Regions from separate parts of the Bacillus pretiosus genome, predicted to be linked through region 1. Evidence: predicted binding sites of a transcription regulator. Region 1 holds the regulator's gene; the other holds the start of a gene.

The links. Region 1 encodes LexA, which represses DNA repair genes until DNA is damaged. Its sites were predicted from a motif close to CGAACATATGTTCG; they were not measured.
Region 2: a site for LexA is predicted at 3,210-3,223, ahead of ACU8YW_RS15405 (Y-family DNA polymerase). Genes of this name have one in related genera too.

What each region holds. Positions count from the first base shown of each region.
Region 1 is NZ_CM129593.1:3,541,973-3,549,385, reverse strand. Features, by position in the region: gene glnR (transcriptional repressor GlnR) at 1-321, shown strand, start outside; gene glnA (type I glutamate--ammonia ligase) at 370-1,704, shown strand; gene ACU8YW_RS18130 (PadR family transcriptional regulator) at 2,010-2,333, shown strand; gene ACU8YW_RS18125 (DUF1700 domain-containing protein) at 2,326-2,868, shown strand; gene ACU8YW_RS18120 (DUF4097 family beta strand repeat-containing protein) at 2,869-3,675, shown strand; gene lexA (transcriptional repressor LexA) at 3,764-4,384, opposite strand; gene ACU8YW_RS18110 (YneB family resolvase-like protein) at 4,526-5,182, shown strand; gene ACU8YW_RS18105 (DUF896 domain-containing protein) at 5,228-5,467, shown strand; gene ACU8YW_RS18100 (bifunctional metallophosphatase/5'-nucleotidase) at 5,507-7,090, opposite strand; gene ACU8YW_RS18095 (phosphate/phosphite/phosphonate ABC transporter substrate-binding protein) at 7,275-7,413, shown strand, end outside.
Region 2 is NZ_CM129593.1:2,994,999-3,000,933, forward strand. Features, by position in the region: gene ACU8YW_RS15395 (zinc-dependent alcohol dehydrogenase) at 182-1,315, shown strand; gene ACU8YW_RS15400 (YolD-like family protein) at 1,563-1,904, opposite strand; gene ACU8YW_RS15405 (Y-family DNA polymerase) at 1,901-3,166, opposite strand; gene ACU8YW_RS15410 (DUF1259 domain-containing protein) at 3,854-4,273, shown strand; partial or broken gene ACU8YW_RS15415 (M15 family metallopeptidase) at 4,479-4,617, opposite strand; gene ACU8YW_RS15420 (bifunctional metallophosphatase/5'-nucleotidase) at 4,748-5,935, opposite strand, start outside.

The DNA of each region.
Region 1 (7,413 bases):
GCACGTCAAATTCGCTACTATGAAGAGCATAATCTTGTTTCTCCAACCCGTACAAAGGGGAATCGTAGATTATTTTCATTTAACGATGTAGATAAGTTGTTAGAGATTAAAGATTTATTAGATCAAGGCTTGAATATGGCTGGTATTAAACAAGTGTTACTAATGAAAGTAAATCAAACAGAAACAGTGAAAGTAAAAGAAGAAACGAAAGAAATTTCAAAAACTGAGCTTCGCAAAATACTTCGAGATGAACTACAACATACAGGTAGATTTAATCGGACTTCATTGCGACAAGGTGACATTTCAAGGTTTTTTCACTAAAGATAACTGATTCTGAAGGTGTTTAGAGGGACTAAGGAGGAATTTATAATGGCTAGGTACACAAGAGAAGATATTTTCCGTTTGGCGAAAGAAGAGAATGTAAAGTATATCCGCTTACAATTTACGGACCTTTTAGGAGTAATTAAAAACGTAGAAATTCCAGTGAGCCAATTAACAAAAGCTCTTGATAACAAAATGATGTTTGATGGATCTTCTATTGAAGGTTTCGTACGTATTGAAGAATCTGATATGTACTTATATCCAGATTTAGATACTTGGGTAATTTTCCCTTGGACAGCTGAAAAAGGAAAAGTAGCTCGATTAATCTGTGATATTTACAATGCAGATGGCACTCCGTTTGATGGCGATCCACGTAACAACTTAAAGCGTGTATTAAAAGAAATGGAAGCATTGGGATTCTCAGATTTCAATCTTGGACCAGAGCCAGAATTCTTCCTATTTAAAGTAGATGAAAAAGGAAATCCAACATTAGAATTAAACGATAACGGTGGATACTTCGACCTTGCGCCGATGGATCTAGGGGAAAACTGTCGTCGTGATATCGTTCTTGAACTTGAAGAAATGGGCTTTGAAATTGAAGCGTCTCACCATGAGGTTGCTCCAGGGCAACACGAAATTGACTTTAAATATGCAAATGCAATTCGCTCATGTGATGACATTCAAACATTCAAACTTGTTGTAAAAACAATTGCTCGTAAACACGGTTTACACGCAACATTTATGCCAAAACCATTATATGGTGTGAACGGTTCAGGTATGCACTGTAACTTATCACTATTCAAAAATGGTGAGAACGTATTCTTCGATCAAAACGGTGACTTACAATTAAGTGATGATGCTCGTCACTTCATCGCAGGTATTTTAAAACATGCACCAGCATTTACAGCGGTAGCAAATCCAACTGTAAACTCTTACAAGCGTTTAGTACCTGGATACGAAGCTCCTTGTTACGTAGCATGGTCTGCACAAAACCGTAGCCCATTAGTACGTATCCCTGCATCTCGTGGTATTAGTACACGCGTAGAAGTACGTAGTGTTGACCCAGCTGCAAACCCGTATTTAGTAATGGCTACATTATTAGCAGCAGGTCTTGATGGAATTAAAAACAAATTAACTCCACCAGCTGCAGTAGACCGTAACATCTATGTAATGACAAAAGAAGAGCGCGAAGAAGCAGGTATCGTTGACTTACCAGCAACATTAGCGCAAGCATTAGTTACATTACAATCTAATGAAGTAGTATGCGGTGCACTAGGAGAACATTTACTTGAGCACTTCATCGAAGCAAAAGAGATTGAGTGGGACATCTTCCGCACGCAAGTTCACCAATGGGAACGCGATCAATATATGTCTCTATACTAAGAGAGAAAAAAGCCTTGATACTACGGTATCAGGGCTTTTTTTTATTTGTGGGCAAATATAAAGGCTTGTGAAATGAATTAGATGGGTGCCCGCAAAGTGCTCGAAAAAAGTCATGTGGATTATTTAAAATGCGTGCTAGCTATGAATGAAAATGTGGAAGTTGAAATATGGTGTGGATGTATTTAATTCGAAAATTAAGTATTGAAAAATATAGTACCTTGCAATGAATAATACTAAGTGGTATATTATGGATATAACGGGTACCGTGTATTGAATAGTACTGAAATGAGAAAGGGGGATTGACCTTGAACGTTCAGTTTAAAAAAGGCGTGTTAGAACTGTGTGTTTTAGCACTTGTGAAACGTAAAGATTGTTACGGCTATGAACTTGTTCAGCAAATCTCAAATAAATTTTTAATATCGGAAGGGTCAGTGTATCCTTTATTACGTCGTTTAACGAAAGAAGGATATTTTCAAACGTATTTAAAAGAATCTACAGAGGGACCGCCTCGTAAATATTATCAACTAACTGAGCAAGGGGAAACGCAACTGAATTTGTTAGTAACGGAGTGGCGTGATTTTGCAAAAGGCGTACAAGAAATTATTGAAGGGGTGGAATGGGATGAGTAAAGAACAGTTTCTTAAAGAATTATCAAGTCATCTTAGAAAGTTACCGGAAGAAGAGAGGAAAGATATTTTATTTGATTATGAAGAGCATTTTCAGTTTGGAATAGAAAAAGGAAAAACTGAATCGGAAATAATAAAGGGCCTTGGCTCTCCGAAAGTAATTGCAAAAGACTTACTTGCTTTGTATCGCTTTGACGAAATGAAAAAGGACCCATCAACTACCAATATAACAAGGGCTGTTATGGCAGCGATTGGACTTAGTTTGTTTAATTTTATTATTGTGTTAGGCCCGTTAGTTGCAATTATTGCTTTTATATTTTCCTTCTGGCTCGGTGGAATTGCTAGTGTAGTGACACCATTTTTCGTTATTGGAAAAGTATTTATGGGTACTTTTATATGGTTGGATTTATTCGTTAGTATAACGTTTGTTGGAGTAGGTTTGTTGTTATGTATTATCGCTTATTATAGTACGAAGTGGTTTAAAAAGTTATGCGTACGTTATGTAATATGGAACTTCAAAATGATAAAAGGGGAGTAGATGATGAAGAAAATATTGTTAGTAGCTATCGCTTGTATCATTATTGGAGTAATAGGGATTTCACAAACATATGAAAAAGCAGTGCAAACTGCAGAAGAAGGAAATAAAGAAGACGTAATTAAAAACGAAACACTAAAAAATATAGAAGTTAAGTTAGATGCTGGGGATATTGTTGTCCAAAAATCTCCCGACTCTTCTTTTTATGTAAAGCAATCAGGAGATGTACGTAAACACGAGGTTCGTATTGCCGAAGATGGTGACACATTAAAAATTATTGGGGAAAGAGAAAAAGGTGCTTCATTTGATTTTTCTTTTTACGATTTTAGATTTCAAACGTCTACAATAACTCTCCTTGTGCCTGAACGTTCATACCAAGAGATAAAAATAAATTCATCAGCTGGACAAATAGAAATAAGTGATGTGAAAAGTGATTGTGTAAGTGTTGGGACACTCGCTGGAGAAGTAGATTTGAAAAATGTCACAGCAAAAAGTGTGGAAGGATCTTCAAAAGCTGGTGAGGTGAGCTTTAAGAAGGTAATAGGAAAAGTAACTGCGAAGTCGGCTAGCGGGGAAGTGCATATTATGGATCATGATCCTAAATATGATGTAGAGGCAAGTTCAACCGCTGGGGATGTAGATATTACTTTATTAGAAAAACCACAAGATGCAGTTATAACTGGGCAAAGTGCTGCTGGCGAAGTAATGATTTTTAATGAAGAAAATAAAAATATAACAATTGGCAATGGTAGTAAAAAGATTAGTGGTAAAACAGCTGCTGGCGATGTGACGATTGAAACTCGTTCATAAGAAATAAAATGTATGAAAATCTATCAAAATACAAAAAAAGAAGATAATTACCGTATATAAATAAGGTAATTATCTTCTTTTATTATTCTTAATGTAAATCACGATATACGCCAATTACTTTTCCAATAACTGACACTTGTTTTAAAATGATAGGTTCTAATGAAGAGTTTTCCGGTTGTAGACGGAAATGGTCTTTTTCTTTATAGAAACGTTTTACAGTTGCTTCGTTATCTTCTGTTAAAGCGACTACAATTTCACCGTTGTATGCAGACTGTTGTTGGCGAACAACAACTAAATCTCCATCGAAAATACCAGCTTCAATCATACTATCTCCGGAAATACGTAACATAAATACTTGGTCTGCTCCAGCAACAATGCTAGCTGGAAGTGGGAAATGATCTTCTACACTTTCAACTGCTGTAATAGGTAATCCAGCAGTAACTTTTCCGACAATTGGAACTTGAATAACAGATTGTGTCTCTGTATCCATTCGGTTGTCACCTAAAATTTCAATTGCTCGTGGTTTTGTTGGATCGCGTCGAATATATCCTTTTTCTTCTAGTCGTGATAAATGTCCGTGCACTGTAGAACTAGAAGCGAGGCCGACTGCTTGACCGATTTCACGTACGGAAGGTGGATATCCTTTTTCTTGTACTTTTAGCTTAATAAAGTCGAGAATGTCTTGCTGGCGTTTCGTTAACTTTTCCATGTTTTCTAACACCTCGTTTTCTTTCATTTTTCTTATTAATAAGTATAACATGCGAAAAAACATTCTACAAACATAAGTTCGAACGAAAGACGAATTTATGATACACTATAAGGAAAATATAGTGAGAAAGAAGGGTTCAATATGAATGCAATTATTTATGCACGTGTGAGCACAACAAAAGAAGAACAGGAAACATCATTATTGCGTCAAAAAGATGAATTATTGCATTTAGCTGAGCGCTATCAAATGAATGTTGTAAAGGTGATTGAGGAGCAGGCTAGTGGTTATACAATTGAACGTGATGGCATATTAGAAGTGCTAGATACAATTCGCGATGAACAAGTTGATGTACTTCTCATACAAGATGAAACGCGCCTTGGTAGAGGGAATGCAAAGATTGCATTAATGCACTGTTTACATAAAGAGGGAATAAAAGTATATACGCATACGCATAATGGAGAATTAGAACTCTCTGACTCTGATTCGATGGTACTAGATATAATTGGGATTGTTGAAGAGTATCAAAGAAAGATCCACAATTTAAAAATTAAACGTGGCATGCAAAGAGCGGTAGAGAAAGGATTTCGTCCAGAGAATAATTTGAAAAATCGTCATTTAAGTATAGGACGTGAGAAAAAAGAAGTGCCAATTGAGGAAATTGTACGTTTACGCCGGAATGAATTAACTTTTGAAGAAATTGCAGCAACACTTCGTGGTTTTGGTCATGATGTTTCAAAAGCAACTGTACATCGAAGATATGTAGAATATACAAAGCAATTGCTTGATAAAGAGGACTAACTATTGTATGATAATAATCAGTTTTGAGTAAAAGGGGGATTCGAGATGCAAAGTCACGAACTCATTGAACGCATTAACTTCTTAGCGAAAAAAGCAAAAGCTGAAGGTTTAACTGAAGAAGAACAACGTGAGCGCCAATCGCTACGTGAACAATATTTAAAAGGATTTCGTCAAAATATGTTAAACGAACTTAAAGGAATTAAAGTTGTTAACGAAGAAGGTACTGATGTTACACCGGCGAAATTAAAAGCTTTAAAAAAGCAAGATAATGCAAAATTAAACTAAAAGATGGGCGAAGCCCATCTTTTTTATTTATTATATCCGTTATTTAATAACTTTCCAGTTGTTATTGACTGTTGCTTCTATCTTTTTGTGCTTCAATATATAGTTAGCGATAAGTTCAGACATATCTGTTGGTATGTCTTTTATTACGGGCTTATTTTGAAACATAAAGAAGTTCCCTCCGCCACTTGCGCGATAATTATTCATAACGACGTCATATTCTTCATTCATATGAAGTGGAGCGCCTTTATACTGTAAGGATTCTACTCTCTCGCCAATTGGTTTGGAAATGTTTAATACGTACGAAATTCCTTCCCACATATCGTAATTATAGTGTTGCGGCTTTGGTTCTATGTAGGTGGGGTTTACGATGATAGTTCCATCTGCTTTTAATATGAAATAAGAAGCAGAGAGTTCAAGGGCATCTTTTATATCCGCTCCAGTTATTCTAATTACTTTTAATGTATTTGGATAAATATAATTAGAAACGATGTCACGCATTGTTACATATTTCGGGAAACCTGGAGATGTATTATGGAATAAGCTTGTACAAGAAATGGAAACATTAGCTATATCCATCTGTATTTTATTTATGAATTCAATAAAAGGATGGTCTTGCAAACGAGTTTGCATAGCATCTGAAATTTGCATGTTCCCATAGATTACTCCAATAGGTTGATCGAGCCAATTTTGTGTTTTTTCTTCATAATCGGCAACCAAGGAAAGAATATGTTGGTCAGCCTCAATTCCTTGTACGGGCAATAATTGTGAATCACTCTCTTTTTTTACCCATTTTTTTTCTGTTTTTTCGAATGTTACTGTTACTTTTCCAACGGAGTGTCCATTGCATCCAGTCTGTAAAATTGTTACACCATTCATTACGGTGTGAGCGATTTCCCGGTGTTGGTGGCCTGTTAGTAAAATGTCTATGCCTTCAATTTCATGGCACATTGCATATCCTTGGTTTTCACCTGTTAAAACTTCAGTCGGTACCCCAGTTTGTAAATCGCGTTCAAATCCCCCATGGTAGGCTACGACTAATAAATCGGGTTTCTCGTGTTCGCGAATGTAAGAAACCCATCTTTTTGTTGTTTCTAATGCATCTTCAAATTGTAAATCTTGAATGTGATGGGGTTGTTCCCAATTGGGAATGTAATGCGTTGTCATCCCTAAAATAGCAATTTTTATATTTGATTCAATATGTTTTATTATATATGGTTTCCCGAAATAAGGTTCTTTTCTGTTTTTATCTAAAATATTTGCTGATAGATACGGAAAGTTTGCAGTAGAAATAGCATTATTTAATATGTCCATTCCATAATTAAATTCATGATTCCCAATAACTGCAGCATCATAACGTAAATAGTTCGCTAATAAAGACATTGGATTTTTCTTATCTTCTTCATATGTAGCGTAATGATAAGTAAAGGGTGTTCCTTGTATGAAGTCACCGTTATCAATTAAAAGAACGTTTCTATTTTGGGAACGTTCTTTTTTTATAAGAGTAGAAATTTTGGCTAAACCAATTTCAGCTTGGGAGTTATCTTGGTAGTGAATTGGATAAACAGTGCCATGTATATCACTTGTTAATAAAATGTTTAAAGTTACAATTTGATTTGGATTCAATATCATTCACCTTTTCTATTGTTATCTACTAATTAAGCATATCAAATATATGAAGAGAATTTTAATGAGAATGTATAGAATGTGTAAAGATTCTGTAAATAAGAAAATATACGTGAAAATGTGTGATATATTTCTTCATGTTTACGGAAGGCAATTTTATAACAACAAAATTGGAGGCATTAATATGTTGAAAAAAGTTTTTGCAATGAGTACGACAGTTGTACTAGCGGCGGGATTATTAAGTGGTTGTGGAACGAAAGAATCAAGTGCAAGTAAAACTGAAGATACGAAAAAAGGTTATGTACCGAAGACTTTAAATGTTC
Region 2 (5,935 bases), 550 kb from region 1:
GAATTAGATTATGAATAAATATTGAGTTTCTTCTTAAAATAGGGCAAAAGATATAAGAAAGAAGAGTTGCTATAACGTACTTTCATAACAACACTATGTATAGATTTCTCTTTACTAAAGATTTCTGTTTTGCCAAGAGATACATATAAATTATGAAAAATGATTCCTAAGGAGATATGTGATGAAAGCTGTAACCTATCAAGGACCAAACCAAGTACAAGTTAAACAAGTGGATGATGCAAAGTTAGAGAAAAAAGATGATATTATTGTAAAAATTACTTCAACCGCTATTTGCGGTTCTGATTTACATTTATATCAAGGGAACATGCCGTTACCTGAAGGGTATATTATCGGTCATGAGCCAATGGGCATTGTTGAAGAAGTTGGGCCAGATGTTACAAAAGTAAAAAAAGGAGATCGTGTTGTTATCCCCTTTAACGTTGCTTGTGGAAATTGTTTTTATTGCCAACATGAAATGGAAAGCCAATGTGATAACTCCAATCCTCATTATGATTCTGGTGGATACTTTGGTTATACAGAGAAATTTGGTAACCATCCAGGCGGACAAGCAGAATATTTAAAAGTTCCTTTTGGAAATTTCACTCCATTTGTTATACCAGAATCATGCGAGCTTGAAGATGAATCTCTACTGTTTTTATCCGATGTTTTGCCAACAGCCTATTGGAGTGTAATAAACGCAGGTGTTAAGCCAGGTGATACTGTTATCGTCCTAGGTTGTGGCCCTGTTGGATTAATGACACAAAAATTCGCTTGGATGCAAGGAGCTAAGCGCGTAATCGCAGTCGATTACTTAGATTATCGGATACATTATGCAAAAAAGATTAACAATGTTGAGGTATTTGAGTTTACAAAATTTCCTGATATGGGAGAACATTTAAAGGAAATCACACATGGCGGTGCCGATGTAGTCATTGATTGCGTGGGCATGGATGGGAAGAAATCGCCACTAGAATTCCTGGAACAAAAATTGAAATTACAAGGTGGAACTCTCGGGCCTATTCAAATTGCTACGAAAGCCGTAAGAAAATACGAAACGGTTCAAATGACGGGTGTTTATGGCGGCAATTATAATGCTTTTCCACTCGGGGCATTTTGGGTTAGAAATATTAATCTTAAAATGGGACAAGCACCTGTTATTCATTTTATGCCAGAACTATTTGAAAAAATAACAAACAAAGAATTCGATCCAAAGGAGATTATTACACACAAAATTCCCCTTGAAGAAGCGAGCTACGGTTATCAAATTTTTAATAATCGTGAAGATGATTGTATAAAAGTCATTTTGAAACCTTGAAGATACAATTTTTTATTAAATTCTAAGTAGCTATTACCCCCATTTTCATCTCATATCAAAAATAGTTATTTCCAAAAAAATTGTATTTTAAGGTAGCAATCAATTGGTAAAAAAATCATTAAAGTATTAAGTAACAAATGTCAAATAAGCATAGTCCCGGATTAAAAGATATGGATCTTTAAGATCATTATGGCCAACTATTTATTCATGGTTGGCCATAAACCTTTATATGGATTCCAGTTACACTTTAGTCCACTTCCATTACATCACCAAACTTAAACATTCTTTGATTACGAAAAGCATCGGTACAAGTAATCGTCTTATTTAATGGATTTATATCAGCTACTGTTATGTAATTTTTATATAGATAGCCATCTTTATAATATGTAAGTAAAACCTCTTCTTCACCTAAATATGAAATTAACAGCTTATTTTCAATCCTTTCTTTTGCATCTTGCGTTAAGATTGGACGTGAGATTTTTGTTTGCTCCTGTATCATGTCTTTAATACAGATAAACTGCTCTGGCATACTAGCAAACGGTTGCCATTTTACCATGCCTCTTCCTTTTGGCATATTAGCATTCTTCACGATTTGTGCCCTCCTAATAATGTGTTTCTATATCTTGCTGTTGCGACGCTTGTGTAGGAAATTCCACGTAATATACTGTTCTTACCAAATCGTGTTCGAATTTCGTCCATAACCTTCGTTAATCTCATTTCTTTTTCTCTTTGTATAATGTTATCGAAAAGCGAAATTTGCTCTTCTCCTTCATGTATTAAATTTGTTAAGGAAAGACTTATCGATCGAATCGGCTCTCCTGTATGCCGCTCGTATAAAAAATATGTACAAACATTGTAAATATCCATCGTTAAATTTGTTGCTCTATTTAACGTATGTGCTTTTTTTATTCCTCCTCCATATTCCTTACTATATCCGACTGAAAAATGAATCGTTTGTGCGTATTTCTTTTCGCTTCTCAATCTGTAACAAACTTCTTCTGTATGCTCTAATAAAATAACGATGAACTCTTCTATTGAATAATCACGAAATAATATTTGGCTTTTTGCTATAGATGTTGTCGCTGGAACATATTCCTCTGCTATTCTGCTGAAATCAATCCCGTTACTATGCAAGTGTAATTCTTCCCCTATTACACCAAATGATTGTTTTAAATACTTCAATGGGTACTGCGCTAAATCTCCAATCGTATGTATACCTTTTCGATTTAATTTCATTTCCGTTTTATACGATATACCCCAAAATTTACTGAGTGGTCTAATACTCCATAACTTCTCGGGTATATCGTCATACGTCCACTGCGCTATTCCATCGTTATTCTTTTTCGCTTCCACATCCAGTGCTACTTTACTCAATAATAAATTGGGTCCAATACCAATCGTACTTTCAATCCGTGTACGTTCATATATTTCTCGCTTAAACTTTAATGCGAACTCGCACGGATTACTCGCAAACAAATGAATACTTGCGGTCATGTCCATAAAAAACTCATCAATACTATATTGATGGAAATCTTCCGGCGCAACATACTGTAAAGCTAAACCGGTTATGTAAGTTGAACACTTCATATATGTATGCATAATCGGATTCACAATAATAATATCTGACCGCTTCGGTATTTCGTACATTCTAGCCATCTTCTTTATTCCTAACGCTTTTAATGGCGGTGTTGCTGCTAATACAATTGATCCACTCCGGTTTACATCCCCTACGACAGCCAATTTCGTATATCGTGGATCAAGTCCTTTTTTAATACATGACACACTTGCATAAAAGCTACGAAGATCTACACAAAGAATAATACGATTCGGTAAAAGAGAATAATCATACAAGGTTATCACTCCTAACAAAAAGAACATTCGTTCTTATTATATACGAACTAACGTTCTTTTTAAAGGTATTTTCATGAAAATTTTGGTTAATATAACCGTACATGAACATTTTTCAAGAAAAAATCAAGGAATTCACCTCTATATTTTTTCTATACTGAAAAATGTAAATAGATACAAGAAGAAACAACTAGATTCTTCGTGAATAGATACGGTATTTTAGAACCCGTTTTTTAGTATTCAAACTTAATCCTGTATTTAAAAGCAATATACTTATATAAGAAAGACTTATTTCGAAAAAGAGTACTATTTAGCAGTGCTTGTTTATAGAAAATAAATTATTATTGGTTATTTTCTCAACGTTGTTTTCTAGTTTTATCATTCAAATTTAGACACATATTTATCTAACCTACATAAACTAATAGCGTATAATTGCATACTTTATCGATTTTTTATAACAATATCTCGAACGGACTATCATGAATCATAAATTTATTAACCCGGATACACGAATCATCTTCAATGAAATCCTGAATATCCAAGTAATATCGCGTGTATTTCTTTTAAAATAAACATTGGATACATTAAAATCACAGCCTGTTTTTTGAATGCTAAAGAAAGATTGTTTATCTGTATCTCCTCAATCGAATCCCTAATTATATAATTTTGTACAAGAAAGGAATTGAATTTATGCAAAATTTTAATTTCCTTTGTGAACAATTTGCTACAATACTTAAAGGGAAAGGTAAAAGAAATCAAGGTGGTTGTTCAGTGTCTTTTCACCGCGATTTTAGGGTGCTTGTTCAAGCAAAACCGAGTACTTCTGTAGTGCCCGTCGGAGTAAGTTTTGAATCGTTGGATCCAAATGGTAATGCATTAAATTTAGGCGAAATCGCTGTTCTACAAGAAGAAATTCCTGCATTTATGAAATCAATTGTACAACAAGGAATCATTGTAAGTGCTTTACATAATCACTGGCTGTACATGAATCCCTTAATTATGTATATTCATATCCAGTCGGTAGAGCCTCCATTACATTTTGCACAAAAGTTAGCCCATTCTTTTTTGTCCTTAAGTAGCTATCCTATCGCTAATAATGAGGGGCAATGATTGGTGTTTCGGATATATTTACACATTACATTTTCTACATGTGCGAACATCATAAAATTATTTCACTTTGTGCCCAAAAGAAAAAAACTGCCTATCAAATTTTTAGATAGGCAGTTTTTGAATCTATTAAAATAAAGTACCCTACTATTTTATAAAATACTATTCCCTAAACAAAAATACAGATTTGCAATTCACTTTGGCTTTCTTACCTCATATATTCCTCTAAAGTTAATTTTTCCTTATATATTTTTTGCAATATCTCCTACACAGCGAATACGCTAAGGCTCATACGCATAACCAGTTATATTTTCCTTTTCCTTTGGACAACGAATGATAAACCCTGCACTCTGCATCTAGACGGTATACCCCTTGTCCACAGTAAGACTTTATTTCAAACCCACAAAAAATAGATTACCTGCACACTAAAAGGTTTAGCGCACAGGTAATCTAGTTGTTTTTGAGATTAATAAAAACCTAATTTATTTTTTGAATTCTTCCATCAATAATAGACTGAATTGGTTCTTTTGATTTTTTTATATAATCTACTAATGCTTCAAAATCAGTTGGTCCTGTTTCAGCATCTTTACCGTTTTTAAAGGATACAAATCCATCTCCACCTGAAGCTAGAAATGCATTCGCAACTACGCTGTAAGTTTTAGAAGGAATAATTTCTTCTCCATCTGTTAAGCGGATACTTGTTACTTTTTCTCCATTAGGCTTGTTCGCATCCCAAGTGTATTGGATCCCTGAAATTTGAAGCATTCTTGTTATGTCTTTTTGCCATTGTTGATTTAAAATATCACGAATGTCTTGGCCTGTTAAATTTACTTTTATTAATTGATTTCCGAATGGTTGAATACCATATATCTCTCCCCATGTAATATCACCAGCATCTAAGTCATTACGAATACCACCAGGATTCATAAGAGCAATTTGGGATTGCATTGTTGCACGCTGGGCATCAGCAACTAAATTTCCGAGAGTAGATTCACCAGCCGTATTTAGTTTGCGATCTAGTGGAGCAATAGACTTGCCTACAACTTCATTAACAAGAGGTGCGATTTTTGCTTGATATTTCTCCATCTTCTTCTTTATTTTTTTATCAGGCTCCATGCCTTCATGGTAAGTTGTAACAATTTCTGCTTTTTTCTCAACAATATCTTGTGTCTTACGATCAATCTTTACATCAACATCAGCAAAAGCCATACCATAAGAATTTGCTTGTACGACAAGTTTATTATTAACAGTTCCATTTACATAAGTGTGGCTATGCCCACCAAAAATAACATCGACTTCTGGATCAGTCTCATTTGCTAATCGGACGATATCACCATTTGTTACGCCGTTCCCATCTGTTGTACCTCCGTTATGCGCAAGAACAACGATAGATTTAACGCCTAGTTTTTTTAATTGCTTTACGGATTTGTTAATAGCTTCAACTTCATCTGTAATTTCTACATTCTTTAGCATAGTAGGCATAACAAGGTTAGGAACATCCGTTGTTACGACTCCGATAAATCCAACAGGAACTCCTTGTACCTTTTTTATAGTGAATGGTGGTAAAAATAAACGACCGGTGGATTTATTATATAAATTTGCAGCAACATATGGGAATTTTGCTCCTTTAAAATTCCCTGTTTTCTCATGGTATCCACCATAAAT